DNA from 3 places in the Frankia sp. CcMO1 genome. Region 3 is predicted to be linked to each of the others. Evidence: riboswitches for the same ligand, from Rfam matches in the RefSeq annotation. Region 3 holds a riboswitch; each other region holds the start of a gene.

Region 1 (4,276 bases), on a different contig from region 3:
GCTGCTGGGGGTGCTGTCACGGCGGCTGCGTGGAATCGACCTGGCGTTGATCACTCTGATCGCCGGCGTCGCGATCCAGGAGGTGGTGTTCGGAAACCCGCTGGTCACCGGCGGGTTGGCCGGGTCGGTAGTACCGAATCCGAAGATCTTCGGCCTCGATCTCGGGCTCGCCGGTGCCGGGTTCCCTCGGCCGGAGTACGGGCTGCTGGCGTTGGCCGTGCTCGCCGCGTGCTGCTACGGGGTCGCCCGGCTGCGCACCGCGGACCTGGGCCGGCGCATGCTGGCCGTGCGCGCGAACGAACGGGCCGCTGCCGCAGCCGGGATCGACGTCCGTCGTACGAAGGTACTCGCCTTCACTCTCTCCGCCGCGATCGCCGGTCTCGGCGGTTGCCTCATCGGCTACGGTCAGGGACGTCTGTCCTTCGACTCGTTCGGCGTCACGGCCTCGCTGTTCTTCCTGGCGATCGCGGCCGCCGGTGGGGTGACGAGCGTCGGCGGAGCGTTGCTGGGCGGTCTGCTGGTGCCGGGCGGAATCGTGTTCATCGTGCTGGACCAGGTTGCCGGGCTCGGCAAGTACCAGTCCGTGCTGTGCGGGATCGCCGTCGTGGTGCTGGCGGTGCTACGTCCGGCCGGGCTCGCGTACCGACCGCATCGGACGGCTCGCGCCGATCATCAGAGCCGCGTGGATCGGTCGGGTGGCACGCATCGGACCGGTTCTGGGCAGCGAACGCGTCGAGGAGATCACGTGCGACACCCGCAGCCGCCGGACCAGGGCCGGCCGAGCCTGACCCCGCATCCGGTCAACCCGGGCGGAGCCCCGTGACGGCGTTGCTGGCGGTCGACATGCTCGCCGCCGACCAGGGCCGTACGCGCATCCTCGAGGATGTCTCCTTCACCCTGTCGGCCGGCACCATCACCGGGCTCATCGGACCCAACGGAGCCGGAAAGACGACGTTGATCGACGCCCTCACCGGGTTTGCGTCGATCAGCGCGGGCACCGTCACGCTGGACGGTGCCGTGCTCGTCGGACTGCCGGCGCATGAGCGGCTGCGGTTGGGGCTCGCCCGCACCTTCCAGGCGCTGGAACTCTTCGACAGCCTGGAGGTCGGGGAGAACCTGGCCGTCGTCACGCCCCGGGCACCCGGACCCGCGGACGGGCCAGATCCGGCCCGGTCACTCGGGCTCGCCACGATCGCCGACCGCCTGCCGTCGACGCTCTCCTACGACGAGTGGTCCTCGGTGGCTCTCGGCCGCGCCCTCGTCGCCGGGCCGAAGGTCCTGCTGCTGGACGAACCGGCCGCGGGTCTCGACCCGGCCGCCCGCCGGACGCTCGCCGACCGGCTGCGCCGCATCGCCGCCGACGGCATCGCCGTGCTGCTCGTCGACCACGATGTGAAGCTCGTCTTCGACGTATGCGACCACGTCCTCGTCCTGGACGGGGGCCGCGTCGTCGCGCGCGGTCGGCCTGCCGAGGTGCGCGCCGATCCGGCGGTCCGCGCCGCCTATCTGGGCGGTGGTGAGCCGGACGGCGGCGACCGCGCCGGGCCTGCCCCGGCCTCTGCCTCCGGGTCCATGCCTGGCTCCACCCCGGCGCCGGCCCCCGGTCGAGGCGGGGGCGATCTGCTCGTGCTCGACCGGGTCACAAGCGGATACGACGGAGTTCCGGTGCTCCGGGACGTGTCGCTCACCGTCGGTGCCGGGGAGATCGTGGCGCTGCTCGGAGCGAACGGCGCGGGCAAGACGACGCTGATCCGCACGGCGGCGGGGCTGCTGACGCCGTCGAGGGGGCGGGTCAAGGTCCTCGATGACCGGTCGCGCCGGGCCGCGCCGAGCACACTCGCCCGCCGGGGGATGGCGGTCGTACCGCAGGGACGAGGGTCACTCGGGCGGTTGACCGTCCGCGAGAACCTGCGCCTGGCGGCCGGCCGGCGCTCATCCGGCGAGATCGGGCCGGTGTTGGACTGGTTCCCGGTGCTGCGCGGCCTGCTCGACCGGTCGGCCGGAGAACTGTCCGGGGGTGAGCGGCAACGGCTCGCGTTGGCTGTCGCTCTGGTGCGCAGACCGCGTCTGCTGCTGGTGGACGAGCTGTCGTTCGGCCTGGCACCCGGGGTCGCGCCGCAGCTGCTCGCCCTGCTGCGCACGATCGCCCTCGAGACGTCGACCGGCGTGCTGCTGGTCGAGCAGTTCGTCTCGCTCGCGTTGCAGGTGGCCGACCGTGGCTACGTTCTCGACCGGGGCCGGATCGCGCTGTCGGCGAGCGCGGCGGATCTCGTCGCGCGTCCCGAGCTCATCGAGACGGCCTACCTGGGCGGGAGTTCCGGGCCGGCGGTGGCCCCGGACCGCTGAGCTGGTCCGGCGTTCCCCGCCACGCGGAGAAACCGGGGTCCGGCGGAACAGGGCTCTCACGTCGCCCGATGGTGTGGGGCATGCGTCGGATGAACCGGAAGGGGTGGCGAGCGGGCCGGCGGTGTCTTACTGTCGACAAGCGTCGAAGTTGATCGCGGGAGCTCCGCCAAGGGGCTGAGAGGGCGGCTGGGGCCGCCGACCGCAGGAACCTGTCCGGGTAATGCCGGCGTAGGGAGTCTTACATGGTGTCGCGCACCGACCGTTCGTCCTCCTCTGTCTCGTCCTCCTCCTCGTCCATCTCGGCCGCGGCGATGACGGCGGTCTCGACGGGTCCGCTGACGGGCAGCCGCAAGACCTGGCTGGTCGGTGCGGATCCCGATCTGCGGGTGCCGATGCGGGAGATCGTGCTGACCACGGGTGACACCGTCGTGGTGTACGACACCTCCGGTCCATATACCGATCCGGGGGTGACCATCGACGTGCGCCGGGGTCTGCCGGCGACGCGGGACAGCTGGATCGCCCAGCGTGGCGACACCGCGCCGGATGAGCAGCGGACCGTTCCCGGGACCGGGGCGCCCGGTTCTGGGACGCCCGGTCTTGGCGGGACGGATCTCGGCGGGCAGGTGCGAGTGCCCCGTCGGGCGGTGCCGGGACGGCCTTCCGTAACCCAGCTGGGCTACGCCCGCCGCGGTCAGATCACTCGGGAGATGGAGTTCGTCGCCCTGCGGGAGGGTCTTCCCGTCGAGACGGTGCGGGCGGAGATCGCCGCGGGGCGGGCCGTGCTGCCGGCGAACGTGAACCATCCCGAGTCCGAGCCGATGGCGATCGGCCGTGCGTTTCTCGTGAAGATCAATGCGAACCTCGGCAACTCGGCCGTTACCTCCTCAATCGAGGAAGAGGTCGAGAAGATGGTGTGGGCGACCCGCTGGGGCGCGGACACCGTGATGGACCTCTCGACCGGGTCGGACATCGCCCTGACCCGTGAGTGGATCATCCGCAACGCGCCGGTGCCGGTCGGGACCGTGCCGATCTACCAGGCGTTGGAGAAGGTCGGTGGCCGGCCGGAGAAGCTGTCCTGGGAGGTCTACCGGGACACCGTGATCGAGCAGCGCGAGCAGGGTGTGGACTACATGACGGTCCACGCGGGGGTGCTGCTGCGCTACGTGCCGCTGACCGCGCGGCGCAGGACCGGGATCGTCTCGCGCGGCGGCTCGATTCTGGCCTCCTGGTGCCTGGCCCATCACGAGGAGAACTTCCTCTACACCCACTTCGCCGAGCTGTGCGAGATCTTCGCCGCGTACGACGTCACGTTCTCCCTGGGCGACGGCCTGCGGCCCGGGTCCATCGCGGACGCGAACGATGAGGCACAGCTCGCCGAGCTCGCCACCCTGGGCGAGTTGACGCAGGTGGCGTGGGAGCACGACGTCCAGGTGATGATCGAGGGCCCCGGGCACGCGCCCATGAACAAGATCGAGGAGAACGTGCAGCTGCAGCGGGAGCTGTGCCACGACGCGCCGTTCTACACCCTCGGGCCGCTGACCACCGACATCGCCCCCGGCTACGATCACATCACCTCCGCGATCGGGGCGGCGATGATCGGATGGGCCGGTACCGCCATGCTCTGTTACGTCACCCCGAAGGAGCATCTCGGCTTGCCTGACCGGGACGACGTCAAGGCCGGCGTCATCGCCTACAAGATCGCCGCGCACGCCGCCGACCTCGCCAAGGGTCATCCCGGCGCGCAGGCCTGGGATGACGCCCTGTCGGACGCCCGGTTCGAATTCCGCTGGGCTGACCAATTCCACCTCGCGCTCGACCCCGACACCGCACGCGCGTTCCACGACGAGACGCTGCCGGCCCCGGCCGCGAAGTCGGCGCACTTCTGTTCGATGTGCGGCCCGCACTTCTGCTCGATGAAGATTTCCCACCA
Region 2 (4,276 bases), on a different contig from region 3:
CATCGGGCATGGGCAGCAGGGCCCGCCAGGGAATCCCGGCAGGCCACTGCCGCGAGAGTTGGGCGGGACGGGTCGAAACAGCCCTTTTCGGCGCTTGGACAGGGTCACAGCATGGCGAGGCCGGTCGTCGGTGAGGACGCGAGTGCCTCCGAACGGCGCGGGATCCGTCCCGCGAGGCGCGCCAGCCGCCCGGCCGTGACAGCGGCCGCCATCGCCGCCGCCATGCGCCTCGGGTCCTGGGCCCGGGTGACGGCGGACGCCAGCAGAACGGCGTCGCAGCCCAGCTCCATCGCGAGCGCGGCGTCGGACGCCGTCCCGATTCCCGCGTCCACGATCACCGGCACACGCGCCTCGGCGACGATCAGCTCGAGGTTGTGGGGATTCCGGATGCCGAGTCCGCTGCCGATCGGCGCCGCGAGCGGCATGACCGCCGCGCAGCCGGCCTGCTGCAGGTGGCGCGCCAGCACGGGGTCGTCGTTCGTGTAGGGCAGGACGGTGAATCCCTTCGCCACCAGGCGCTCCACGGCGACCAGCAGCTCCAGCGGGTCGGGCAGGAGGGTGTGCTCGTCCGCGATGACCTCGACCTTGACCCAGTCCGTCCCGAGCGCCTCGCGGGCCAGCTGCGCCGTCGTCAGGGCCTCGCGGGCGGTGCGGCATCCGGCGGTGTTGGGCAGGATGCGGGTGCCGGTGCCGGCCAGGACGTCGAGCACGGATCCGCCGGCGTCGTCGCCCATGGGAAGCCGGCGCACGGAGACCGTGCACATCGCCGTGCCGGACGCGCGGATGACGTCGCCCATCAGTTCAAGGCTCGGGATGCCGCCGGTCCCCAGGATGAGCCGGGACGGCAGCGTCACACCGGCGATGCGCAGCGGGTCGTCGGCCGGATCGGTGCGGGTCATGCTCACCCTCCCTGCATCGCAGTGACGAGCTCGATCTCCTGCCCGCCACGAAGTTCGTGCCGTGGCCACTCACTGCGGGGGACGACGTCGCCGTCTACGGCGACCGCGATCCCGCGCCCGTCGCCCTGGACGGTCGCGATCAGCTCGGCCAGTGTCGTGCCGTCAGCGATCCGGCGCGGGGCGCCGTTGACTGTCAGTTCCACGCTGTCTCCTCGAAGGGTTGTCTCTCCCCGAATCGCGCGGGGGAGAAGCCGGCCAGGGGCTCGGGCACGTGTCCGTCGAGGAGCAGCGAGGTCACGCCCTCGGCCGTGACGGGCGTGAGCAGCACGCCGTTTCGGTAGTGGCCGGTCGCCAGCACGAGACCGTTCACGCCGGTGGGTCCGATGAGGGGGGCGTTGTCCGGCGTCCCCGGGCGAAGGCTCGTGCTGACCCGCTCCAGCCGCAGCTCGCCGACGGCCGGCACCAGGGCCTGCGCGTCACGTAGCAGTTCGTAGACGGCGCCGGCGCGGGGTGTGACGTCGAATCCGGCCTCCTCGCTGGACGCGCCCACGATGACGCGCCCGTCCCCGCGCGGCACGAGGTACACCGGGCTACCACGGACGAGTCCGCGCACGACGTGGTGCGCTACCGGTTCCTCCCCGTCGCCGCGCAGGACGAGAACCTGTCCCTTGACCGGACGCACCGGCGGCCGGGCACCGTCGTCCTGTCCGGCGAGGTCGCGGCTCCAGGCGCCGGCCGCGAGGACGACGGTGCCCGCGGCGATCCGGCCGCCGTCGGCGAGCTCGACGCCGGTCGCGCGTCCCCGATGAGCTCCGCCGCCGGCGCCGTGGGCGCGCAGGATCCGCCGGGTGCCGGTGACGACGCGGGCCCCGGTCGCCGTCGCCGCGGCCAGGAGAGCCGCGTGCATGCGCTGGGGGTCCACCTGGTGGTCGTCCGGAGCGAGCAGCCCGCCGGCGAGGCCGGGCGCCGTCCGGTCCTCGAGGCGGCGCAACTGCCGCCCGGTGAGCAGGTCGGACCGGAGGCCGAGTCGCTGCTGGAAGGCATGCAGGTCGTGCAGGACGGCGAGATCGGTCCGGTCCCAGGCGGCCACGACGGTCCCGTGCGCCCGGTAGTCGATGTCGTGACCGGTGGCGTCGCGAAGTTCCGCCGCCCACGCGGGGAAGAGTGCGGCGGACGTGAGGTTCAGCCGCAGGAGCGACGACTCGTCGTACGACAGCTCGGTGACGGGCCCGAGCATCCCCGCGGCCGTGCCGGACGCGCCGGAGCCGGGCGCGGCGTCCGAGACCGCGACGGTGAGGCCCTTCCGGGCACACCGCCAGGCGATCCCGAGCCCGATCAGGCCGCCGCCCACGACGACGACGTCAAAGCTGCTCATCGGCCTCCCTGCGCCGGCATTACCCGGATCAGGTTCGACGGTCGGCGGCTTCTGGGTTCCGCCCTCTCAGCCCGGCCCACCGGACTCCCGTGCGTCTTCAGTCTACCTACTATGCGGCTTATGCCTGGCGATCGGCCCGCGGCGCTCGCGGGCGCCCGTCTCTACCTGTGTACCGACTCCCGCTCCCGGCAGGGTGACCTGGCCGACTTCCTGGACGCCGTCCTGGGCGCGGGGGTCGACATCGTCCAGCTGCGCGAGAAGGGGCTGGAGGCCCGGGAGGAGCTGCGCCACCTGGAGGTCGTCGCCGCGGCGGCCGAGCGGCACGGCCGGCTGTTCGCGGTCAACGACCGCGCCGACGTCGCCCGGGCGATCGGCGCGCCCGTGCTGCACCTCGGACAGGACGACCTGCCGGCGAAGGTCGCGCGCGAGATCGTGGGCGACGAGACCCTGATCGGTCTGTCCTCGCACGATCCCGGACAGGCAGCGGCCGCCGCTCGAGAGCGGGAAGCGGACTACTTCTGCGCCGGCCCGGTGTGGACGACGCCGACCAAGCCGGGGCGTGCGGCCACGGGCCTCGCGCTGCTGGAGCACGCCGCTCGGCTGGCCCCGCCCGGTGTGGCCGGGAGCCGGGCGTGGTTCGCGATCGGAGGCATCGACCTGCCGCGCATCGATCGCGTGCTTCAGCACGGCGCGACGCGGGTGGTCGTCGTGCGGGCGATCACCGAGGCCGACGATCCGGCGGCGGCGACGGCGGCGCTGGCCGCCCGGCTGCGTTCTGCGGAACGCGAGGCGCCAGGGCGTGTCCCGTAGATCTTCGGCCTACTGCGCGGCACCCGGCGGGCACTCCGCGGTGTCCCCGGCCGACACTGGCTACTTCTCGGTTCGTCGCCGGGGGGCCTGGCCGTGCTCGGGTGAGTTCCGGCGAGGCGCGGGGCGGCGTGGCGGGTCCAGGTGCCCGCCGTTGGCGACGAAGTGTTCGGCGACGAGGCGGAGCTTGATGTTGCGGACGTTGCTCATCCGGACCAGGAGTGCGAACGCCTGGTCGGCGTCGCATCGGCGGGCCAGCATGATCATTCCCTTGGCCTGTTCGATCACGCTCCGGTACCGCATCGCCTCCTGGAGCTGGTCTCGTTCCGTGACGATCTCGCCGACCCGTCGGGTGTCCTTGATCAGGGCCTGTGCCGTCGCAGCGAACGGGCCTGCGAGGTTCGCGACCGCCGCCCCGTCCAGGGTCGACGGCAGGCGTGCGTAGAGCGTCAGGACACCGGTGACACCGACAACGCCGGTACCCGTGCCGTCCGCTGCGAGCGGGAACGCCCGGCAGCTCTGGACCGGCAGGTCCGGTCCGGGTGCAGCCAGCCGGGGATCGCCGGCCAGGTCGCCGCTGGCGATGTCCTGGCGCAGGCGATACGCGTCGAAGGTCGGGCCGGCAGCGTTGCGGTGTTGCACGCCGTCACCGGCTTGCGCCAGCGAGCAGGACGTCGCCAGCAGGTCCGGCTCGGCCGGGTCACCCGCCAGCACGGACGCCGCGTCCACCACCGGGATCGCGGAGCAAGCCAGCTCCGTCACCCGTCGCAGAACGCAGCGCAGATCGCCGCTCGCGATACCCAGACCACACAACTCCACCACGGCAGGTGAGATCTCGGGGGAGTCGTCGACCACCACCGACACCTCCTCCTTGTGCGCCATGGCGATGCGGCCAGATAGTCCTACCGTTAGAGACCGGCCTGTTACTGACAGTAAAGTATTGACCGGTTCAGTGCCGATCGAGTGCCGATCCGGTCCTCCGATCGTGACCGAGTCGCGCTGGCGGGGTCGGGCGAGACGCAGCTGGCACCCCTGGTACCGGTCAGGCGGCTCGCGCGCACGGGGTGTCCGATGCGTGCGCCGACGCGCATCGCGGGAACGACGGAGCCCCCGAATGGGTGAACGGCCTCCATGGGGGTGCCGCGACCGGTGTGGCGGCAGAGATTGGCGGCAGAGATTGGCGGCAGAGACTGGC
Region 3 (4,276 bases):
TGGTGACCGGGTCGAGGTAGGTGAACTGGAAGCCGGCGTCGCGCAGCATCTTCTCGGCGTCGGATCTGCTCAGGTTTGTCAGCAGCGGGACCTCGGTCCCTCCGCCGGACAGGGAACGGAACGCGAGGATCCCGAGCAGCAGGACCAGGACGGCCACGCCACCGACGACGACCGGGATGAGCCCCCGGGAGCGTGGCGATGCGGCGGCTCGTCGCTGCCCGCGCCCGCCACCACCCCCCGAGATAGGCCGTGGCGGTCGGGGAGGGCGGGGAGGCGGATCGATAGAGCGCGCCGGTGCCTGGCTGGCCCGGCCCGGCACCGGCGAACGCGCGCTCCGCGGCGGCCCCCGCCCCGGCGCCCTGGGAGTCGTCGTAGTCCTCGGCCTGGAATGGCTGGGTGTACCCGGGATCCCGAGCCCCTGGAGGCCGCTCGGCCAACCCGATCCGTTCGATCTCGCCGGTGAACCCGCTCGGGTAGGCGTCCTGCGGGGGCAGGAACGGCTCGATGCGCCGCAGCTCCGCCAGCAGCGCCGCACCATCGGCCGGCCGGCGCGCCGGGTCGCGGGCGGTGGCCCGGAGAACAAGACCGTCCAGCTCGGCGGGAATGCCCTCGATCATGGTGGACGGCGCCGGCACGTCGCCGTGGACGGACTGGTAGGCCACCGACATCGGGGTGGCGCCGCTGTGCGGGAGCTGCCCGGTCAGGGATTCGAAGAGCACCACACCGGCGGCGTAGACGTCGCTGCGGGTGTCGGCGACGCCGTGGGTGACCTGCTCAGGGGCGAGGTACCCGACAGTGCCCATCACCACTCCGCCGGTGAGTGCCTGGGTGGGCTGGCTCACCGGACGGGCGAGGCCGAAGTCCGCGACCTTCACTTGGCCGTCGTCACCGAGCAGGATGTTCTCGGGCTTGATGTCGCGGTGGATGATGCCGGCGGCATGCGCGGCGCCGAGGGCTTCGATCACGGGCTCGATGATCTCGATGGCCTCGGCGACCGGGAGCCGGCCCTGGGCACCCAGGTGCTGGCGCAGCGACCGGCCGCGCACCAGCTCCATCACCAGGTAGTTGACCAGGCCGGCGGGGATGTGGTCGGAGCCCTGGTCGAGGACGGAGACGACGCGCGGGGTGTTGAGCCGCGCCACGGCCTTGGCCTCGCGATGGAAACGGGTGACGAACTCCGGGTCGTGATTGAGAGTGGGATGCATGACCTTGAGGGCAACGAGCCGGTCCAGCCGGTTGTCGTGCGCGACGTACACCGTCGCCATCCCGCCGACGGCGAGCCGTTCCTGCGCCGTGTAGCGGCCGTCGAGAAGCCGACCTATGACGGGGTCGGCCACGGTGGCATCCACGAGGGAGAGTTTACGATCGTTGCCGAAGGATGCCGCTACCGGAGCCCCGCGAGGTTAACCCGGATACGCCGTTCGAGCGAGAAGTACCTCGTCGCGCAGCATGGTGTCTACCGGATGAAACCCGGATGCCCACATTGAATCGGCTCCCGAGGTCGAGATGATCGTCGACGGGCGCAGATCGGCGTCGCGGCGGGACACCCGAAGCCGCGGCCAGGGAGCAGCGGTTACACTGTCGATTGCTCCGGGGAGCCCGCGGACGTGGGCTGAGAGGCCGGCCAGTATCCCGTCGGCGACCCGTATACCCGATCGCGGTCATGCGCGCGTGGGGAGGATGAAAGATCGTGCCGCAGCACCCACTACGTCCTGCCGGCTCCCGTCCCGGTGATTCTCCTCCCGATGGTTCCTGTCTCGGCGGCCTCGCCGGTGAAGGTGCCTCCTCCGGTGGCGACGCCGACGCCGACGCCGACGGCGGGGGTGGGGGCGGTGGTGAGGCCGGGCACGGTGCCGCGGGGGCGGACGATCTCGTCATCGCCGGGCGGTCCTACGGCAGCCGGCTGCTGATCGGCACCGGGAAGTTCGCGAGTCACCAGGTGATGCGGGACAGCCTCGTCGCCTCCGGTGCCACTATCGTCACCGTGGCGCTGCGCCGGGTCGACATCGGCCGGATCGGTGACGGCGACATTCTCGACTTCATCCCGCGGTCGATGACCCTGCTGCCCAACACCTCGGGAGCGGTGGACGCGGCCGAGGCGCTGCGGCTGGCCCGCTTCGGGCGGGCGGCGACGGGCACCGGTCTGGTCAAGCTGGAGGTCACCCCGGATCCGCGCACCCTGGCGCCGGATCCGGTGGAGACCCTGCGCGCCGCCGAGCTCATGGTGGCTGACGGCTTCACGGTTCTGCCCTATTGTTCGGCCGATCCGGTGCTGGCCCGCCGGCTGGAGGAGGTCGGCTGCGCCACCGTGATGCCGCTGGGCAGCTGGATCGGCTCGAACCGCGGGCTGCGCACCCGGGACGCGATCGAGGCAATCGTGGCGAGCGCCGGGGTGCCGGTGGTGGTGGACGCCGGGCTCGGGGTGCCCTCGGACGCGGCCGAGGCGATGGAGATCGGCGCGGCCGCGGTGCTGGTCAACACCGCCATCGCGGTGGCCGCCGATCCGGCGCGCATGGCGCGGGCCTTCGCGCTCGCCACCGCCGCCGGCCGGCTGGGTTTCCTGGCCGGCCGAGGGGCCGCCGGCCCGGCCACGGTGGCGTCCGCCTCCTCCCCGCTCACCGGGTTCCTCGGCGCCCACCCGTCACCCGCGTCGCCCGCGCCCTCGGCGTCCCCGGTACCCGTGCCGGCGGCGGTGGTGGGCGAGGCGTCCAGGTGAGCGCCCCGCCAGGGGAGTTCGCGCGCGAACTTGCCGGTCACGACCTGGCCGGGCTGTCCGCGATGTCGCGGCGGGCCACGTCCGCCGAGGTGGGCACGGTGCTGCGGCGGGTTCGGCCCGGATCCGGCGGGTCAGCCACTCCCCGGATCGGTCTCGCGGAGCTGGCGATCCTGCTCTCACCCGCGGCCACCGCCCGGTTGGAGGAGCTGGCGATTGCCGCCCGGGAGGCGACCCTGCTCCGGTTCGGTCGGGCGGTCCGGCTGTTCGCCCCGATGTACGTGTCGAACGCCTGCCTGTCGTCCTGCACCTACTGCGGCTTCGCCAAGGGCCTGCCGGTGGTGCGCCGCACGCTGGGTATCGAGGAGGTGGTAGTGGAGGGACGCCTGCTGGCCGACCGGGGGTTCCGTCATCTGCTGCTCGTCTCCGGCGAGCATCGCGTCGAGGTGTCGGCCGACTACCTCGTCGCGGTGGTCGAGCGGCTGCGGCCGATGTTCCCTTCGATCAGCATCGAGACCCAGACCTGGTCGGACGACACCTATGCCCGGCTGGTGCGTGCCGGGTTGGAGGGAGTCGTCCATTACCAGGAGACCTACGACCGGGCCCGCTACGCCGAGGTGCATGTCGCCGGCTGGAAGCGTGACTACGACCGGCGGCTGTCCTCGTTCGAACGGGCCGCGCGGGCCGGGGCGCGCCGGCTCGGGATCGGCGCGCTGCTCGGGCTCGCCCCGGACTGGCGCGCTGACGTGCTCGCGCTGGCCGCGCACGCATCCTTTCTCTCCCGTCGCTACTGGCGGACCGAGGTCTCGATCGCGCTGCCGCGCATCAAGCCGAGTGCCAGCGGGTTCCCGCCGGTCGTCGTCGTCGGCGACGCGGAGTTCGTCCAGGCGTACGCGGCCCTGCGCCTGTTCGAGCCGGACCTGGCGCTGTCGCTGTCGACCCGGGAGCCGGCGGTGCTGCGCGACGGGCTCGTCCGCATCGCCGTGACCACCATGAGCGCCGGTTCCTCCACCGAACCCGGCGGCTACACCACGCCCGGCACGGCCCAGGAACAGTTCTCGATCTCCGACGAGCGTTCGCCGGCACAGATCGCCGCGATGCTCGCCGAAACCGGGTACGAGCCGGTGTGGAAGGACGCCTTTCCGCTCGTCGACCCGGTGCGGTGACGGCGGCCCGGCGTCGCGGGTCATCGATAGTCTGCTCGAATGCAGCGAATAGTCGTCGTGGGCGCGGGAATGGCGGGGGGCCGGGCCGCCGCCGAGGTGCGCGCACGTGGTTTCGCGGGAGAGGTGATCCTGCTCGGGGCGGAGCCGCACCGGCCCTACGATCGTCCGCCCCTGTCCAAGGCCGTGCTCTCCGGCCGTATCGACGACACGACGTTGCCCTTCGACCTCGACGGGGTCGAGGTGTGCCTCGGGCGGCGGGCGACCGGCCTGCGACCGGGCACCGTGGAGACCGACACGGGGCCGCTGGACTACGACGGCCTGGTGCTGGCGACGGGAGCTGAGCCGGTAACCCTGCCGGGCGACGGCCCGCAGCGGGTCCTGCGTTCCATTGACGACG

The links. Region 3 has a riboswitch for thiamine pyrophosphate ahead of AC08OU_RS20895 (thiazole synthase). Riboswitches for the same ligand answer to the same signal wherever they lie in the genome.
Region 1: linked by a shared signal. The riboswitch ahead of thiC (phosphomethylpyrimidine synthase ThiC) and the one ahead of AC08OU_RS20895 (thiazole synthase) in region 3 are both predicted to bind thiamine pyrophosphate.
Region 2: linked by a shared signal. The riboswitch ahead of thiO (glycine oxidase ThiO) and the one ahead of AC08OU_RS20895 (thiazole synthase) in region 3 are both predicted to bind thiamine pyrophosphate.

Annotation. Positions count from the first base shown of each region.
Region 1 is NZ_CDWTMG010000218.1:1,278-5,553, reverse strand. Features, by position in the region: gene AC08OU_RS19775 (branched-chain amino acid ABC transporter permease) at 1-823, shown strand, start outside; gene AC08OU_RS19770 (ATP-binding cassette domain-containing protein) at 820-2,346, shown strand; TPP riboswitch at 2,491-2,598, shown strand; gene thiC (phosphomethylpyrimidine synthase ThiC) at 2,589-4,276, shown strand, end outside.
Region 2 is NZ_CDWTMG010000005.1:35,449-39,724, reverse strand. Features, by position in the region: gene AC08OU_RS01760 (thiazole synthase) at 105-899, opposite strand; gene thiS (sulfur carrier protein ThiS) at 902-1,102, opposite strand; gene thiO (glycine oxidase ThiO) at 1,093-2,274, opposite strand; TPP riboswitch at 2,263-2,374, opposite strand; gene thiE (thiamine phosphate synthase) at 2,386-3,084, shown strand; gene AC08OU_RS01740 (ANTAR domain-containing protein) at 3,145-3,963, opposite strand.
Region 3 is NZ_CDWTMG010000250.1:1,492-5,767, forward strand. Features, by position in the region: gene AC08OU_RS20885 (PASTA domain-containing protein) at 1-157, opposite strand, end outside; partial or broken gene AC08OU_RS20890 (protein kinase domain-containing protein) at 600-1,265, opposite strand; TPP riboswitch at 1,582-1,695, shown strand; gene AC08OU_RS20895 (thiazole synthase) at 1,691-2,716, shown strand; gene thiH (2-iminoacetate synthase ThiH) at 2,713-3,879, shown strand; gene AC08OU_RS20905 (NAD(P)/FAD-dependent oxidoreductase) at 3,919-4,276, shown strand, end outside.